DNA from 3 places in the Streptomyces sp. NPDC048185 genome. Region 2 is predicted to be linked to each of the others. Evidence: predicted binding sites of a transcription regulator. Region 2 holds the regulator's gene; each other region holds the start of a gene.
What was found. Region 2 encodes HrcA, which represses chaperone genes, less so after heat shock. Its sites were predicted from a motif close to TTNGCACTCNGNNNNNCNGAGTGCNAA; they were not measured.
Positions count from the first base shown of each region.

Region 1: the regulator HrcA is predicted to act here: its motif matches at 2,995-3,021, upstream of groES (co-chaperone GroES).
Region 3: the regulator HrcA is predicted to act here: its motif matches at 3,237-3,263, upstream of groL (chaperonin GroEL).

Region 1 is NZ_JBIDAN010000007.1:189,410-194,739, forward strand. Features, by position in the region: gene ACGF3H_RS21885 (SDR family oxidoreductase) at 1-631, shown strand, start outside; gene groL (chaperonin GroEL) at 794-2,419, opposite strand; gene groES (co-chaperone GroES) at 2,540-2,848, opposite strand; gene ACGF3H_RS21900 (polysaccharide deacetylase family protein) at 3,210-3,905, opposite strand; gene ACGF3H_RS21905 (polysaccharide deacetylase family protein) at 3,902-4,852, opposite strand; gene ACGF3H_RS21910 (methyltransferase domain-containing protein) at 4,835-5,330, shown strand, end outside.
Region 2 is NZ_JBIDAN010000001.1:797,074-802,403, reverse strand. Features, by position in the region: gene ACGF3H_RS03630 (DUF3097 domain-containing protein) at 1-164, opposite strand, end outside; gene ACGF3H_RS03625 (MBL fold metallo-hydrolase) at 199-924, opposite strand; gene hrcA (heat-inducible transcriptional repressor HrcA) at 1,088-2,104, shown strand; gene dnaJ (molecular chaperone DnaJ) at 2,105-3,241, shown strand; gene ACGF3H_RS03610 (nitronate monooxygenase) at 3,487-4,572, shown strand; gene ACGF3H_RS03605 (16S rRNA (uracil(1498)-N(3))-methyltransferase) at 4,569-5,318, shown strand; gene ACGF3H_RS03600 (hypothetical protein) at 5,326-5,330, opposite strand, start outside.
Region 3 is NZ_JBIDAN010000006.1:141,521-146,850, reverse strand. Features, by position in the region: gene ACGF3H_RS19380 (NADH:flavin oxidoreductase) at 93-1,223, opposite strand; gene groL (chaperonin GroEL) at 1,452-3,074, opposite strand; gene ACGF3H_RS19370 (cold-shock protein) at 3,403-3,606, opposite strand; gene ACGF3H_RS19365 (MoaD/ThiS family protein) at 4,048-4,323, opposite strand; gene thrC (threonine synthase) at 4,320-5,330, opposite strand, start outside.

The DNA of each region.
Region 1 (5,330 bases), on a different contig from region 2:
GCACGGCATCGAGGCCGAGGTGCTGACGGCCGACCTGGCGACGGACACGGGCATCGAGGCGGTGGCCGCCCGGCTGGACGACCGCAGGAACGCCGTCGACCTGCTGATCAACAACGCCGGCTTCGGCAACAAGGGCCGTTTCCTCGAGGTCTCCATGGCCGACGAGCTGACGATGCTCAAGGTGCACTGCGAGGCGGTGCTGCGGCTGACCGCGGCGGCGACGGAGGCGATGCGGGCGCGGGGCCGCGGCGGCGTCGTCAACGTGGCCTCGGTCGCGGCCTTCGTCCCGCGCGGCACGTACGGCGCGTCCAAGGCGTGGGTCGTGCAGTTCACGCAGGGCGTGGCGAAGGACCTGGCCGGCAGCGGCGTACGCCTGATGGCGCTGTGCCCCGGCTTCGTGCGCACGGAGTTCCACGAGCGGGCCGGCATGGGCACGGACAACATCCCGAACTGGATGTGGCTGGACGCGGACAAACTGGTCGCGGCGGCCCTCGCCGACCTGTCCCGCGGCAAGTCCGTGTCGATCCCCGACCCGCGCTACAAGGCCCTGATGGGCGCGGCGAAGCTGGTGCCGCGGGGGATGCTGGGCGGCATCTCGTCGCGGACGGGGCGCAAGTACGGGCCGCAGTAGCGGAGCGCAAGCGCCCCGCAGGGGCGCGGGGACCTGCGCGACCGGCCCCCGCCGCGCCCGGCGCCGCTCCCGCCGGGGCGGACGGGAACCGGCCCTGAAACGCGCGGTGCCCGGCACCCCCGTGGGGATGCCGGGCACCGTCGGCTCAGCTCAGCGCGGCGCTCAGTGGGCGTGGCCGTGGCCGTGGCCCGCGGCGGCCGGCTCTTCCTCTTCCTTCTTCTCGACGACCAGGGTCTCGGTCGTCAGCAGGAGGGAGGCGATGGAGGCGGCGTTCTCCAGGGCGGAGCGGGTGACCTTGACCGGGTCGATGACGCCGGCCTTGACCAGGTCGCCGTACTCGCCGGTGGCGGCGTTGTAGCCGTTGCCCTTCTCGAGCTCGGCCACCTTGGAGACGATGACGTAACCCTCGAGGCCGGCGTTCTCGGCGATCCAGCGCAGCGGCTCGACGGCGGCCTTGCGGACGACCGACACACCGGTGGCCTCGTCGCCGGTCTTGTCGAGGTTGCCCTCGAGGACCTTGACGGCGTGGACCAGGGCGGAGCCACCACCGGAGACGATGCCCTCCTCGACCGCGGCGCGGGTCGCGGAGATGGCGTCCTCCAGACGGTGCTTGCGCTCCTTCAGCTCCACCTCGGTGGCGGCGCCGACCTTGATCACGCACACGCCGCCGGCCAGCTTCGCGAGGCGCTCCTGGAGCTTCTCGCGGTCCCAGTCGGAGTCCGTGTTCTCGATCTCGGCCTTGATCTGGGCGATGCGGCCCTCGACCTCGTCACGCTTGCCGGCACCGTCGACGATCGTGGTGTCGTCCTTGGTGACGGTGACGCGGCGGGCGGTGCCGAGCACGTCCAGACCGACCTGGTCGAGCTTGAGGCCGACCTCCTCGGAGATGACCGTGGCGCCGGTGAGGACGGCCATGTCCTGCAGCATCGCCTTGCGGCGGTCGCCGAAGCCCGGGGCCTTCACCGCGACGGCGTTGAAGGTGCCGCGGATCTTGTTCACGACGAGGGTGGAGAGCGCCTCGCCCTCGAGGTCCTCGGCGATGATCAGCAGCGGCTTCGAGGCACCCGCCTGGATGACCTTCTCCAGCAGCGGCAGCAGGTCCGCGATGGAGGAGATCTTGCCCTGGTTGATGAGGATGTACGGGTCCTCGAGGACGGCCTCCATGCGCTCCTGGTCCGTCACGAAGTACGGCGACAGGTAGCCCTTGTCGAAGGCCATGCCCTCGGTGAAGTCCAGCTCCAGGCCGAAGGTGTTGGACTCCTCGACGGTGATGACACCGTCCTTGCCGACCTTGTCCATGGCCTCGGCGATGAGCTCGCCGACCTGCTGGTCCTGGGCGGACAGCGCGGCCACGGCGGCGATGTCGGACTTCTCGTCGATCGGGCGGGCGGTGGCGAGGAGGTCGTCGGAGACGGCCTTGACGGCCGCGTCGATGCCCTTCTTCAGCAGCGCGGGGGAGGCACCGGCGGCGACGTTCTTCAGGCCCTCGCGGACCAGAGCCTGGGCCAGGACGGTGGCGGTGGTGGTGCCGTCACCAGCGATGTCGTTGGTCTTGGTCGCCACCTCCTTCACCAGCTGGGCGCCGAGGTTCTCGTACGGGTCCTCGATCTCGACCTCGCGGGCGATCGTGACACCGTCGTTGGTGATGGTGGGAGCGCCGAACTTCTTGTCGATGACGACGTTGCGGCCCTTGGGGCCGATCGTCACCTTCACCGTGTCGGCAAGCTTGTTGACGCCGCGCTCGAGGGCGCGACGGGCGTCCTCGTCGAACTTCAGGATCTTCGCCATGGGAGCGTGAGCCCTCTTCCGGAAATCTTGGGGTTATACGGCAACTGCGCCCCCGACGCCCGGCTTTTTATGGTCGCGGGAGCCAGGGGCGCAGCTGGAAAGCAAGGTGCTTCGGGTGAACTACTTCTCGACGATCGCGAGGACGTCGCGAGCCGAGAGGACGAGGTACTCCTCGCCGTTGTACTTCACCTCGGTGCCGCCGTACTTGCTGTAGAGCACGACGTCGCCGACGGTGACGTCGAGCGGAAGACGGTTGCCGTCTTCGAAGCGGCCCGGGCCCACGGCCAGGACGACGCCCTCCTGGGGCTTCTCCTTGGCGGTGTCCGGAATGACCAGGCCCGAAGCCGTGGTCTGCTCGGCGTCGAGCGGCTGGACCACGATGCGGTCCTCGAGCGGCTTGATGGCAACCTTGGAGCTGGCGGTCGTCACGATCCGACCTCCCCCTTCGGAGATCTCACGGGGTTAACTGTCTGAGGTGGCGACCAGGTCGATCCGTCGTCGCGGGTGCCGGACCTGCCCGTCGCTTTGTTGGCACTCTCCAGGGGGGAGTGCCAGAGCCGAGACTATGACCGCGATTAGCACTCGGTCAAGCGGAGTGCCAATGCCTGCGGCGCGTCGGGGGACTTTCTCGCGTGAACGCCGGTTTTGTGGCGCACCCGGCGTGGGTGTGGGCGTCGCTGGGGGCTGCCGCCCCCGGGCCCCGCCATCGGCCTGGACGGCCTCGTCCTCAAACGCCGGACGGGCTGAGATTCGCGGCCCGGGCCGAGAAGCCACGAGCCGCCACCGCAGGTCAGAGGTAGTCCTCCAGGCGGGCCACCCGGAGGTTCCGCTCCTCGATCTGCTGCAGCAGGTCCTCCGTGCGGGACGGGGCCGTGACCGAGACGATGTCGCCGGGGTGCAGGTGGGGATCGCCGCGGGCGAAGGCCAGGTCTCCGTCGGCGTCGAGGGCGGCCCGCCACAGGACGACGGCCGTGATGCCGCAGTCGGCGGCGGCTCGCAGGGTCGTCGGGTCGTAGCGGCCGTGGGGCGGGCGGAACAGGCGCGGGAGGACACCGAAGCGGGAGTGGAGCTTGGTCTGCTGGCCGCAGATCTCGGCGCGCTGGCCGGCGTAGGGCAGGCCGGCCAGGGAGCGGTGATCGAGGGTGTGGTTCTGCAGGCTCGCGCCGACCGAGCGGAGCCGGGCGAAGTGACCGTAGGCCGGCCCGGCCACGGTGTCGGTGAGGAACAGGGTGACCGGGAGCCGCCGTTCACGGATCAGTGCGGTGAGGTTGGGGTCCCGGTCGGCGCCGTCGTCGTAGGTGAGGAAGACGACCCTGTCGGTGGTGCGGACGTGGTCCAGGACGGGCGGCGGTGTGCGGTCCTGACCGCCGGCCCGGGCCGGTTTGCCGGCCGTGGGGTGGCCGGCGGGACCGCCGAGCTGGGCGCAGCCGGTGAGCAGGACGGCGGCCAGGGCGGCCCCGGCCGCCCGGAACCGCCCCCGCCTCACAGGTAGTCCTCCAGCCGGGCCACCGCGTATCCCTCGGCGGTGACCCGGTTCAGGAAGCGGCGGACCATGTCCGTCATCGTGCCGTCCCAGTCGTTCCGGCCCCGGAAGTGGGTGAGGACGATGTCGCCCGGGTGGAGGTCCCGGTCCCACTCGCGGTACTCCCAGTGGTCGACGTAGACCTCCTCGTTCCAGATCGGCGCGTACCTGATGCCGCAGGACTTCGCGGCGCGCAGGGTGTCCTGGTTGTAGTTGCCGAAGGGCGGGCGGAAGAGCTCGGGGCGCTTGCCGTAGCGCTTCTCGATCACCTCCTGCATGCCGCAGATCTCGTGCTTCTGCTGCGCGTACGAGAGCCCCGGGAGGTAGGGGTGGCTCAGGGTGTGGCTGTTGAGCGTGACACCGCGGGCCTGCATCTCCTCGAAGTAGGCGTAGTCGTCCTTGATCTCGTCGTCGGTGAGGAAGACGGTGTAGGGGATCTGCAGCTCGCTCATCATGCGCAGGAACGCCGGGTCCTTCTCGGCGCCGTCGTCGATGGTGAGGAAGAGGACCCTCTCCTCGGTGGGGACGGTGGTGAAGACGGGCGGGAGGTCCTCCTGCCCGTCCACCTCGAAGCCCTCGCGCGCCGTGATCTCCGGCTTCCGGGCGGGCGGCGGCGGGGCCGTCAGCGGCACCTCCTCCAGGTTCCAGCGCTTGGCGGCGGCGGCCCGGGCGGCCTGGGCCGCGCGCAGCATGGACGCGTCGGTGTCGAACGCCCGGGCGGGGGGCGCCTGCAGGGGCCGCCGGCCGGCGGTGTCCCGCACCTCGGAAGGGTGGTGCGCACAGGCGGAGGCGAGGGCGGCGACGAGGAGCACGGCGAGGCCGCCGCACACCCGGGCGGCCGGCGAGGGCCCGGAAGCCGCCCGGGACACCCCGCGTGCCCGGCTTTTGTCATTTTGTACTACTACTCGCATGGTGCCGGATCTTCGCAGCCGCGGGCTCCCCGTCCGCGCCCGACACCGCGTCGGGCGCACACCATCCACCGACTGGCCCACAATGGGCCGGTGAACGACCTCGACGCCCTCCTCTCCCTGCTCACCCCCGAAGGCCGCGCCCTGCTCGACGAGGTCCGCGACACCGACCCCGCGCGTGAGCTGGCCGTCGCCACCCGGTTGCGCCGCGACCACCCGGCCGGGCTGGTGTCGGCGGCGCTCGGTCAGGCGCGGCTGCGGCAGCGGGCGGCGGTGAAGTTCGGGGCCGAGGACGCCGGACGGATGTTCTTCACCCCGAACGGGGTCGAGCAGTCGACCCGGGCGAGCGTGGCGGCCCACCGGGCCGGCCGGCTGGCGGACCTGGGCGTGACCTCGGTGGCCGACCTGTGCTGCGGGATCGGCGGCGACGCGATCGCGCTGGCCCGCGCGGGCATCCGGGTCCTGGCCGTCGACCGCGACC
Region 2 (5,330 bases):
CCGAAGCGGTCCTCCAGCGTCACCGTGCCCGCCTCGCAGCGGATCACCGCGCCGCAGAAGCCGGTGCCGGGCTCCTCGACCACCAGACCGGGGTCGGCCGGCACCTCGGGCACCGGCTGCGGCTTCTTCCACGGCGGGGTCAGGTCGGCGGAGTACTGGCGCATTCTGCCGACGATACGAGGAACGCGCCGACCGTGATCAGCGCGACACGCCGAAGCGGGCGGCCAGCGCGTCTCGTTGGGCCCGCACGAACGCCGCGTCCACCACCGCGCCGTGACCGGGAACGTACCGCGCGTCCTCGCCGCCCAGGTCGAGCAGCCGGTCCAGCGCGGCCGGCCAGTGCGACGGCACGGCGTCGGGGCCAGCCTGGGGCTCGCCGGACTCCTCGACCAGGTCGCCGCAGAACACGGTCTCCGGGTCGCCCGGTACCAGGACCGCGAGGTCGTGACCGGTGTGGCCGGGGCCCACGTTGGCCAGCAGCACCTGAAGGCCGCCGCCCAGGTCGAGCGTCCACTCGCCGCACACCTCGTGGCGCACCGCGACGAGGGCGTCCACGGCCTCCTCCGCGAGCCGGGCGTCCAGGCCCTCGGCCACCGCGTCCGCCCGCAGCGCCTCCCGGCCGTCCGTCAGGAGCGCGGCCGTGCCCACCGCCCCGAACACCTCCGCGCCCGCGAACGCCGGAGCGCCGAGGACGTGGTCGAAGTGCGGGTGGGTCAGAGCGAGATGTGTCACACGCTGTCCCGCGAGCTCCTGGGCCGCCACGCGCAACCGCGCGCCCTCGGCGAGGCTCGACCCGGCGTCGACCAACAGTGCCGCGTCCCCGCCGACGACCAGCCCCGCCGTGCAGTCCCACACCGGCAGGCGGCACCGCCCCACCCCGGCCGCCAGCCGCTCCCACCCCAGGTCTTCCCAAGTCACCGTCACAACGGCGACGCTAGCGCCGGGACGGTCCCCCGGCACGACGGCGGCGCCCCGGCCTTGCCGGGGGCGTACCCCACGGCCGTACACTGGGCCGGGGAAGTCTGGCACTCGTACACGGTGAGTGCCAGGGAGAACACCGGGCGGACGGCTTCTGGAGGTGTGCGCGATGCTCAGTGAACGCAGGCTGAAGGTGCTGCGCGCGATCGTCCAGGACTACGTCGGCACCGAGGAGCCCGTCGGCTCCAAGGCCCTCACCGAGCGGCACAACCTCGGCGTCTCGCCGGCCACCGTGCGCAACGACATGGCGGCCCTGGAGGACGAGGGCTTCATCGCCCAGCCGCACACCAGCGCGGGGCGGATCCCGACCGACAAGGGCTACCGGCTCTTCGTCGACAAGCTGGCCGGCGTCAAGCCGATGACCGCGCCCGAGCGGCGCGCCATCCAGAACTTCCTGGAGGGCGCCGTCGACCTCGACGACGTGGTGGCCCGCACGGTGCGGCTGCTCGCGCAGCTGACCCGGCAGGTCGCCGTCGTGCAGTACCCCTCGCTGACCCGCTCGACCGTGCGGCACGTGGAGTTGCTCTCCCTGGCGCCCGCGCGCCTGATGCTCGTGCTGATCACGGACACCGGGCGGGTCGAGCAGCGCATGGTCGACTGCCCGGCGCCCTTCGGGGAGTCGTCCCTCGCGGATCTGCGCGCGCGGCTCAACAGCCGGGTCGCCGGCCGCCGGTTCTCGGACGTCCCGAGCCTGGTCGAGGATCTGCCGGAGGCGTTCGAGGCCGAGGACCGCGGTACGGTCTCCACCGTGCTCTCCACCCTGCTGGAGACACTGGTCGAGGAGAACGAGGAGCGGCTGATGATCGGCGGCACCGCCAATCTCACCCGCTTCGGGCACGACTTCCCCCTCATGATCCGGCCCGTCCTGGAGGCCCTCGAGGAGCAGGTCGTGCTCCTCAAGCTGCTCGGCGAGGCGAAGGATCCGGGCGTGACCGTCCGTATCGGTCATGAGAACGCCCACGAAGGACTCAACTCCACGTCCGTCGTGTCGGTGGGCTACGGTTCGGGCGGCGAGGCGGTTGCCAAGCTCGGCGTGGTCGGACCGACCCGCATGGACTACCCGGGAACGATGGGAGCGGTACGCGCAGTGGCACGGTACGTCGGACAGATCCTGGCGGAGTCGTAGGTGGCCACGGACTACTACGCCGTACTCGGCGTACGCCGCGACGCGTCCCAGGACGAGATCAAGAAGGCGTTCCGGAGGCTCGCCCGCGAGCTGCACCCGGACGTCAACCCCGATCCGAAGACCCAGGAGCGGTTCAAGGAGATCAACGCCGCCTACGAGGTGCTGTCGGACCCGCAGAAGAAGCAGGTCTACGACCTCGGCGGCGACCCGCTGTCCCAGGCCGGCGGCGGTGGCGCGGGCGGCTTCGGCGCGGGTGGCTTCGGGAACTTCTCGGACATCATGGACGCGTTCTTCGGCACGGCGTCGCAGCGCGGTCCGCGCTCGCGCACCCGCCGGGGCCAGGACGCGATGATCCGCATCGAGGTCGAGCTGGACGAGGCGGCCTTCGGCACGACCAAGGACATCCAGGTCGACACGGCGGTCGTCTGCAACACCTGCAACGGCGAGGGCGCGGCCCCCGGCACCACGGCCCAGACGTGCGACATGTGCCGTGGCCGCGGTGAGGTGTCGCAGGTCACCCGGTCCTTCCTGGGCCAGGTCATGACCTCCCGGCCCTGCCCCCAGTGCCAGGGCTTCGGCACCGTCGTCCCGACCCCGTGCCCCGAGTGCGCGGGCGACGGCCGGGTCCGCTCCCGGCGCACGCTGACCGTGAAGATCCCGGCCGGTGTGGACAACGGCACGCGGATCCAGCTCGCGGGCGAGGGCGAGGTCGGCCCCGGCGGCGGCCCCGCCGGCGACCTGTACGTCGAGATCCACGAGCTGCCGCACTCGACCTTCCAGCGCCGCGGTGACGACCTGCACTGCACGGTCACCATCCCGATGACGGCGGCGGCCCTCGGCACGAAGGTGCCGCTGGAGACCCTGGACGGCATGGAGGAGGTCGACATCCGCCCGGGCACCCAGTCGGGTCAGTCGATCCCGCTGCACGGGCGCGGCGTCACGCATCTGCGCGGCGGCGGCCGGGGCGACCTCATCGTCCACGTCGAGGTCACGACCCCGACCAAGCTCGACCCCGAGCAGGAACGCGTCCTGCGCGAGCTGGCCAAGCTCCGCGGCGAGGAACGGCCCCAGGGCCAGTTCCAGCCGGGTCAGCAGGGGCTCTTCTCCCGCCTGAAGGACGCCTTCAACGGGCGCTGACTAGTTGGGCGGGGTCGAGTGGTCCTCTGCCGGGGGGCCGGGGGTCGTCCCCCGGGTGGACACAGTCAGCCGGGTCAGCAGGGGCTGTTCTCCCGCCTGAAGGACGCCTTCAACGGGCGCTGACCGACGTTTCGGTGAGCGTCGGCACGGGCCGTCGGCACGGGCTTCGTGGCGCCAGTGCTCCTGGCCTGTGCAGACGGAAGCCCGGATTCGGACTTGTGCGGAGGACGTGACAACATGCGCTCATGTCCTCCGCACTGACCGATCTTTTCCCCTACCCGATCGTGCAGGCGCCCATGGCGGGCGGCGTCTCCGTGCCGCAGCTGGCCGCCGCGGTCGGCGAGGCGGGAGGGCTGGGATTCCTGGCCGCCGGGTACAAGACCGCGGACGGGATGTACCAGGAGATCAAGCAGGTGCGGGGGCTGACCTCCCGCCCGTTCGGCGTCAACCTCTTCATGCCGCAGCCGGAGACGGCCGACCCCTCGGCCGTCGGCGTCTACGCCCACCAGCTGGCCGGCGAGGCCGCCTGGTACGAGACCGAGCTCGGCGATCCCGACTGCGGCCGGGACGACGGCTACGACACCAAGCTCGCGGTGCTGCTGGACAACCCGGTGCCCGTCGTGTCGTTCCACTTCGGCGTGCCGAGCCGCGAGGTCGTCGACTCGCTCCACCGCGTCGGCACGTTCACCCTGGTCACGGCGACCACCGCGGACGAGGCCCGGGCCGTCGAGCAGTCCGGCGCCGACGCGGTGATCGCGCAGGGCGTCGAGGCCGGCGGGCACCAGGGCACCCACCGCGACAACCCGGAGACCGGCGGCGCCGGCATCGGGCTGCTGTCGCTGGTCGCCCAGGTCCGGGAGGCGGTGAGCCTGCCCGTCGTCGCCGCCGGCGGCATCATGCGCGGCGCCCAGATCGCCGCGGTGCTGGCGGCCGGCGCGAGCGCGGCCCAGCTGGGCACCGCGTTCCTCGCCACCCCCGAGTCCGGTGCGCACGCCCTGCACAAGCAGGCGCTGACCAACCCGCTGTTCGTCCGCACCGAACTGACCCGCGCCTTCTCCGGCCGGCCCGCCCGCGGCCTGGTCAACCGCTTCCTGCGCGAGCACGGCCCGTACGCCCCCGCCGCCTACCCGGAGGTGCATCACCTCACCTCGCCGCTGCGCAAGGCCGCGGCGAAGGCGGGTGACGCGCAGGGCATGGCGCTGTGGGCGGGGCAGGGCCACCGGCTGGCCCGGGAGCTGCCCGCGGGACAGCTGGTGGAGGTGCTGGCCGCCGAGATCGCGTCCGCGGGGACGGCGTTGTCGCAGTACGTGACGGGAGGTACGGGCCGATGACGGCTCCGGTGTTCGTGGTCGACTCGCTCGGCCCTGGGGACCTGCCCGGCGGTGAGCACGTCCTCGACGGTCCCGAGGGACGGCACGCCGTCTCCGTGAAGCGGCTGCGGCCCGGCGAGGACGTCGTCCTCACCGACGGGCGCGGACGGTGGGCCGAGGGTGTGGTGAAGGCCGCCGAGGGCAAGGACCGCCTGGTCGTGACCGGCCTGGACAGCGTCCACGAGGAGCCGCCGGGGCAGCCCAGGATCACCGTCGTCCAGGCGCTGCCCAAGGGCGACCGCGGAGAGCTGGCCGTCGAGACGATGACCGAGGTCGGGGTCGACGGGATCGTGCCGTGGGCGGCGTCCCGCTGCATCACCCAGTGGAAGGGCGACCGCGGTCTCAAGGCGCTCGGCAAGTGGCGGGCGACGGCCCGGGAGGCCGGCAAGCAGTCCCGCCGGGTCCGCTTCCCCGACGTCGCGGACGCGGCGACGAGCAAGCAGGTTGCCTCACTTCTGGCCGACGCGGCCTTCGCCGCCGTGCTCCACGAGAGCGGCGACGAGCCGCTGGCCGCCGCCGAACTCCCCACCTCGGGCGACATCGTGCTGGTCGTCGGCCCCGAAGGGGGCGTGTCCCCGGAGGAGTTGGAGCTGTTCGCGCAGGCGGGCGCCAAGCCGTACCGTCTGGGCCGCAGCGTCCTGCGCACCTCCACCGCGGGCACCGCCGCCACCGCCGTCCTCCTGGCCCGTACCGGCCGCTGGTCCTGACGGCCCGTCAGG
Region 3 (5,330 bases), on a different contig from region 2:
GTTCTGCACTCTTCGACCGCGGTGCTCGCGAAAAATCATCGGTCGCGGCGCCGCCGGTTGTCCACGAGGCCAGGCCGTGAGCGGCCCCAAGTTCAGCTCAGGGTCTGCAGCGCCTTCGCGTCGAACGGCGTCAGCTCGTCGAAGCGGCCGTCCAGGACCTTCCGGGCCCACTGCGGGTCCTGGAGCAGGGCACGGCCGACGGCGACGAGGTCGAACTCGTCGCGCTCCATGCGGTCCAGGAGGTCGTCGAGGCTGCCGAGGCCGGCGCCCTCGCCCTGGAACGCCTTGCCGAACTCGCCGTCGAGCCCGACGGAGCCGACGGTGATGGCGGTCCTGCCGGTCAGCTTCTTGGTCCAGCCGGCGAGGTTGAGGTCGGAGTCGTCGAACTCGGGGCGCCAGTAGCGGCGGGTGGAGGCGTGGAAGGCGTCGACGCCGGCCGAGGCCAGCGGCGCGAGGATCGCCTCCAGCTCCTCGGGGGTCTCGGCGAGACGGGCGTCGTAGGCGTCCTGCTTCCACTGGGAGTAGCGGAAGATCACGGGGAACTCGGCCGAGACCCTCTCCCGCACGGCGGCCACGATCTCCGCGGCGAACTTCGTGCGGGCCACGGGGTCGCCGCCGTAGGCGTCGGTGCGGCGGTTGGTGCCCGCCCACAGGAACTGGTCGACGAGGTAGCCGTGGGCGCCGTGGATCTCCACGCCGTCGAAGCCGATGCGCTCGGCGGCGGCCGCGGCCTCGGCGAAGGCGGCGATGACGTCGTCCAGGTCGCGCTGGGTCATGGCCCTGCCGGTGACCTCGTCCTCGCCGATGCGCAGGCCCGAGGGGCCGACGGCGGGGGCGTCGGGGAACGGCTGGTCGCCCTGCCGGCGCACCATGCCGATGTGCCACAGCTGCGGCACGATCGTGCCGCCCGCCGCGTGCACGGCGTCGGCGACCTTCGCCCATCCGGCGAGCTGCTCGTCACCGTGGAAGCGCGGCACGCGGTCGCTCTGACCGGCGGAGTCGTGGCCGACGTACGTCCCCTCGGTGACGATCAGGCCGACACCGGCGGCGGCGCGGCGCGCGTAGTACGAGACGACGTCCTCGCCGGGGATGCCGCCCGGGGAGAACATGCGGGTCATCGGCGCCATCGCGATGCGGTTCGGCACGGTCAGGCCGTTGATGACGGCCGGGCGGGCGAGGATCTGCGCGGCGCGCGAGGCGGCTTCGGAGGCGGTGACGGTCACGGGGGGACTCCTTGGGAGGTACCGGTCAGTATGTGCATGCGCATACATGCCTGCCCCGTCCAACCGGTGGGCCCGGCGCCGTCATTCCGGCCGTCCGCCATCCGTGACCCGGCTCACACGGGCCCGAGGCGCCGCGGGCGCGACGCGCCCGAGGGCGGCACCCCCGGCCGTGGCCAGGAGTACCGCCCTCGGTACGTGAAGGACGCTCGATCAACCCGAAGGGGTCGATCAGAAGTCCATGTCACCGCCCGGCATGCCGCCCGGAGCGGCCGCGGCGGCCTTCTCCGGCTTGTCGGCGATGACGGCCTCGGTGGTGAGGAACAGCGCGGCGATGGAGGCGGCGTTCTGCAGCGCGGAACGGGTCACCTTCGCCGGATCGATGATGCCCTCGGCGATCATGTCCACGTACTCACCGGTCGCGGCGTTCAGGCCGTGGCCGACGGTCAGGTTGCGGACCTTCTCCACGACGACGCCGCCCTCGAGACCACCGTTGACGGCGATCTGCTTCAGCGGGGCCTCCAGGGCGAGCTTCACGGCGTTGGCGCCGGTCGCCTCGTCACCCGTCAGCTCCAGCTTCTCGAAGACCTGGGAGGCCTGGAGCAGGGCCACGCCACCACCGGCGACGATGCCCTCCTCGACGGCCGCCTTCGCGTTGCGGACGGCGTCCTCGATGCGGTGCTTGCGCTCCTTGAGCTCGACCTCGGTGGCGGCACCGGCCTTGATGACGGCCACGCCGCCGGCCAGCTTCGCCAGGCGCTCCTGGAGCTTCTCGCGGTCGTAGTCCGAGTCGCTGTTCTCGATCTCGGCGCGGATCTGGTTGACGCGGCCGTTGACCTGGTCGGTCGAGCCGGCGCCGTCGACGATGGTGGTCTCGTCCTTGGTGATGACGACCTTGCGGGCGCGGCCCAGGAGGTCCAGGGACGCGTTCTCCAGCTTGAGGCCGACCTCCTCGGAGATGACCTCGCCGCCCGTGAGGATGGCGATGTCGCCGAGCATGGCCTTGCGGCGGTCGCCGAAGCCCGGGGCCTTGACGGCGACGGACTTGAAGGTGCCGCGGATCTTGTTGACGACCAGGGTCGACAGGGCCTCGCCCTCGACGTCCTCGGCGATGATCAGCAGCGGCTTGCCCGACTGCATGACCTTCTCCAGGAGCGGCAGCAGGTCCTTGACGTTGCCGATCTTGGAGTTGGCGATGAGGATGTACGGGTCGTCGAGCGACGCCTCCATCCGCTCCATGTCGGTGGCGAAGTACGCCGAGATGTAGCCCTTGTCGAAGCGCATACCCTCGGTGAGCTCCAGCTCCAGACCGAAGGTCTGGGACTCCTCGACGGTGATGACGCCTTCCTTGCCGACCTTGTCCATGGCCTCGGCGATGAGCTCGCCGATCTGGGTGTCGGCGGCGGAGATGGAGGCCGTGGAGGCGATCTGCTCCTTGGTCTCGACGTCCTTGGCCTGCTCGAGCAGGGCGGCGGAGACGGCCTCGACGGCCTTCTCGATACCGCGCTTCAGCGCCATCGGGTTGGCACCGGCGGCCACGTTGCGCAGACCCTCGCGCACCAGGGCCTGGGCGAGAACGGTCGCGGTGGTCGTACCGTCACCGGCGACGTCGTCCGTCTTCTTGGCGACTTCCTTGACCAGCTCGGCGCCGATCTTCTCGTACGGGTCCTCGAGCTCGATCTCCTTGGCGATGGAGACACCGTCGTTGGTGATCGTGGGCGCGCCCCACTTCTTCTCGAGGACGACGTTGCGGCCCTTGGGGCCGAGCGTCACCTTGACGGCGTCCGCGAGCTGGTTCATGCCGCGCTCGAGGCCGCGCCGCGCCTCCTCGTCGAACGCGATGATCTTGGCCATGTGAAGTGGTCCCTCCAGGACTGGGGGTGATTCCTTCGGACCGCGCCCGCGCCCGCGACGGACGGCTCGCCGGCCTCGTGGTTCCTTCCCCACCCGGCCTGCGGGCCTCACCGACCCGGTCCTTCGTTGTCACTCTCACCTTCAGAGTGCTAACGCCAATGATTAGCACTCGCCCCCATCGAGTGCAAGCGCCTCTCGGGGATCGGGCCGGTCGCTCAGCCGCCCGCGAACACCTGCGGCACCCGGCTCCCGGGCAGGCCGAAGGGCCCGCACCCCAGGGGGTACGGGCCCTTCGGAGAAGACCGTTGGCTTGCGCCGGCCGCACGTCTCAGGCGCTGAGGCGAACCATGTCGGCCTGCGGGCCCTTCTGACCCTGCGAGATCTCGAACTCGACCCGCTGGCCTTCTTCGAGGGTGCGGTAGCCGTCCATCTGAATCGCGCTGTAGTGGACGAAAACATCCGCACCACCGTCGACCGCGATGAAGCCGTACCCCTTCTCCGCGTTGAACCACTTGACGGTGCCCTGAGCCATGCCTAACTCCCCTATTACTGGCCCTTGCACAGATCCGCACTTCGCGGATCCGGGTCAGACCTCACCCCCCGATGGGTGGGGGCGTGCGCCGGAACGCGTCGACCGCGGCTGAATGTATCGGTCCAACTGCCGTCTGCAACAGGTCAATCGGACGAGAAATCTGGACGTAGCCGGTCCGGAATGTGGCGAGAATTCGCCTGAATTCGGGTCAAGTCGGGCTACACAAAGCGAACAAAAGCCGCGAAATACACCCACACTTTGGCTACATCTTGTCGGGCCTGCGGCAGGAATTGCGGAGCGCCGTCTCGGTGATCGGGAGCGCGTTCCCCAACTCTACCGCGCTCAATCACATGGAATTACCCCCTCCGCTTTTCCCACGGAGGGGGCAATTCCATGAACTCTGCGTCACGCCGGTCACCGAAGGCGACCGGGCGGGGCGGATCAGCCGCCGGCGACCGCCGGGATGATGGACACGCCCGCACCGTCCGGCGTCGCCGTCTCCAGGCCCTGCTCGAAGCGGACGTCGTCGTCGTTGACGTAGACGTTGACGAAGCGGCGCAGCTTGCCCTGGTCGTCCAGGACGCGGGCGGCGATGCCGGTGTGGTTCTTCTCGAGGTCCGAGATGACCTCGGAGAGGGTCGCGCCCTCGGCGGCGACCTCGGCCTGCCCACCGGTGTAGGTGCGCAGGATGGTGGGGATGCGAACGGTCACGCTCATGCGAGGCCAGCCTCTCGGAAGGAGTCCAGGTTGGGGCGGATCGTCGCGGTCAGGCCGGTACCGGCCACCGCGTCCAGCGTCTTGAGGCCGTCGCCGGTGTTGAGGACGACCGTGGTGAGGGACGGGTCCAGGACGCCGTTCTCGATCAGCTTCTTCGTGACGCCCACCGTCACACCGCCGGCGGTCTCCGCGAAGATGCCCTCCGTGCGGGCGAGCAGCTTGATCGCGTCGACGACCTGCTCGTCGTTCACGTCCTCCACCGCGCCGCCGGTGCGGCGGGCGATGTCGAGGACGTAGGGGCCGTCGGCCGGGTTGCCGATCGCGAGGGACTTGGCGATGGTGTTCGGCTTCTGGGGGCGCACGACGTCGTGTCCCGCCTTGTAGGCGGTGGACACCGGCGAGCAGCCCTCGGCCTGGGCGCCGAAGATCTTGTACGGCTTGTCCTCGACCAGGCCGAGCCTGATCAGCTCCTGCAGCCCCTTGTCGATCTTCGTGAGCTGGGAGCCGGACGCGATCGGGACGACGAGCTGGTCGGGCAGCCGCCAGCCGAGCTGCTCGCAGATCTCGTACGCGAGGGTCTTGGAACCCTCGGCGTAGTACGGCCGCAGGTTGACGTTGACGAAGCCCCAGCCCTCGCCGGCCGGGTCGCCGATCAGCTCGGAGCAGAAGCGGTTCACGTCGTCGTAGTTGCCCTCGATGCCGACGAGCTCACCGCCGTAGACGGCGGCCATGACGACCTTGCCCTGCTCCAGGTCGTGCGGGATGAACACGCAGGAGCGGAAGCCGGCCCGGGCGGCGGCGGCGCCGACGGCGCCGGCGAGGTTGCCGGTGGAGGAGCAGGACAGGGTGGTGAAGCCGAAGGCGCGGGCGGCCTCCAGGGCCTGGGCGACGACGCGGTCCTTGAAGGAGTGCGTCGGGTTGCCGGAGTCGTCCTTGACGTACAGACCGCCGGTGACGCCGAGCTCGCGGGCCAGGTTCTCGGCCTTGACCAGCTTGGTCCAGCCCGG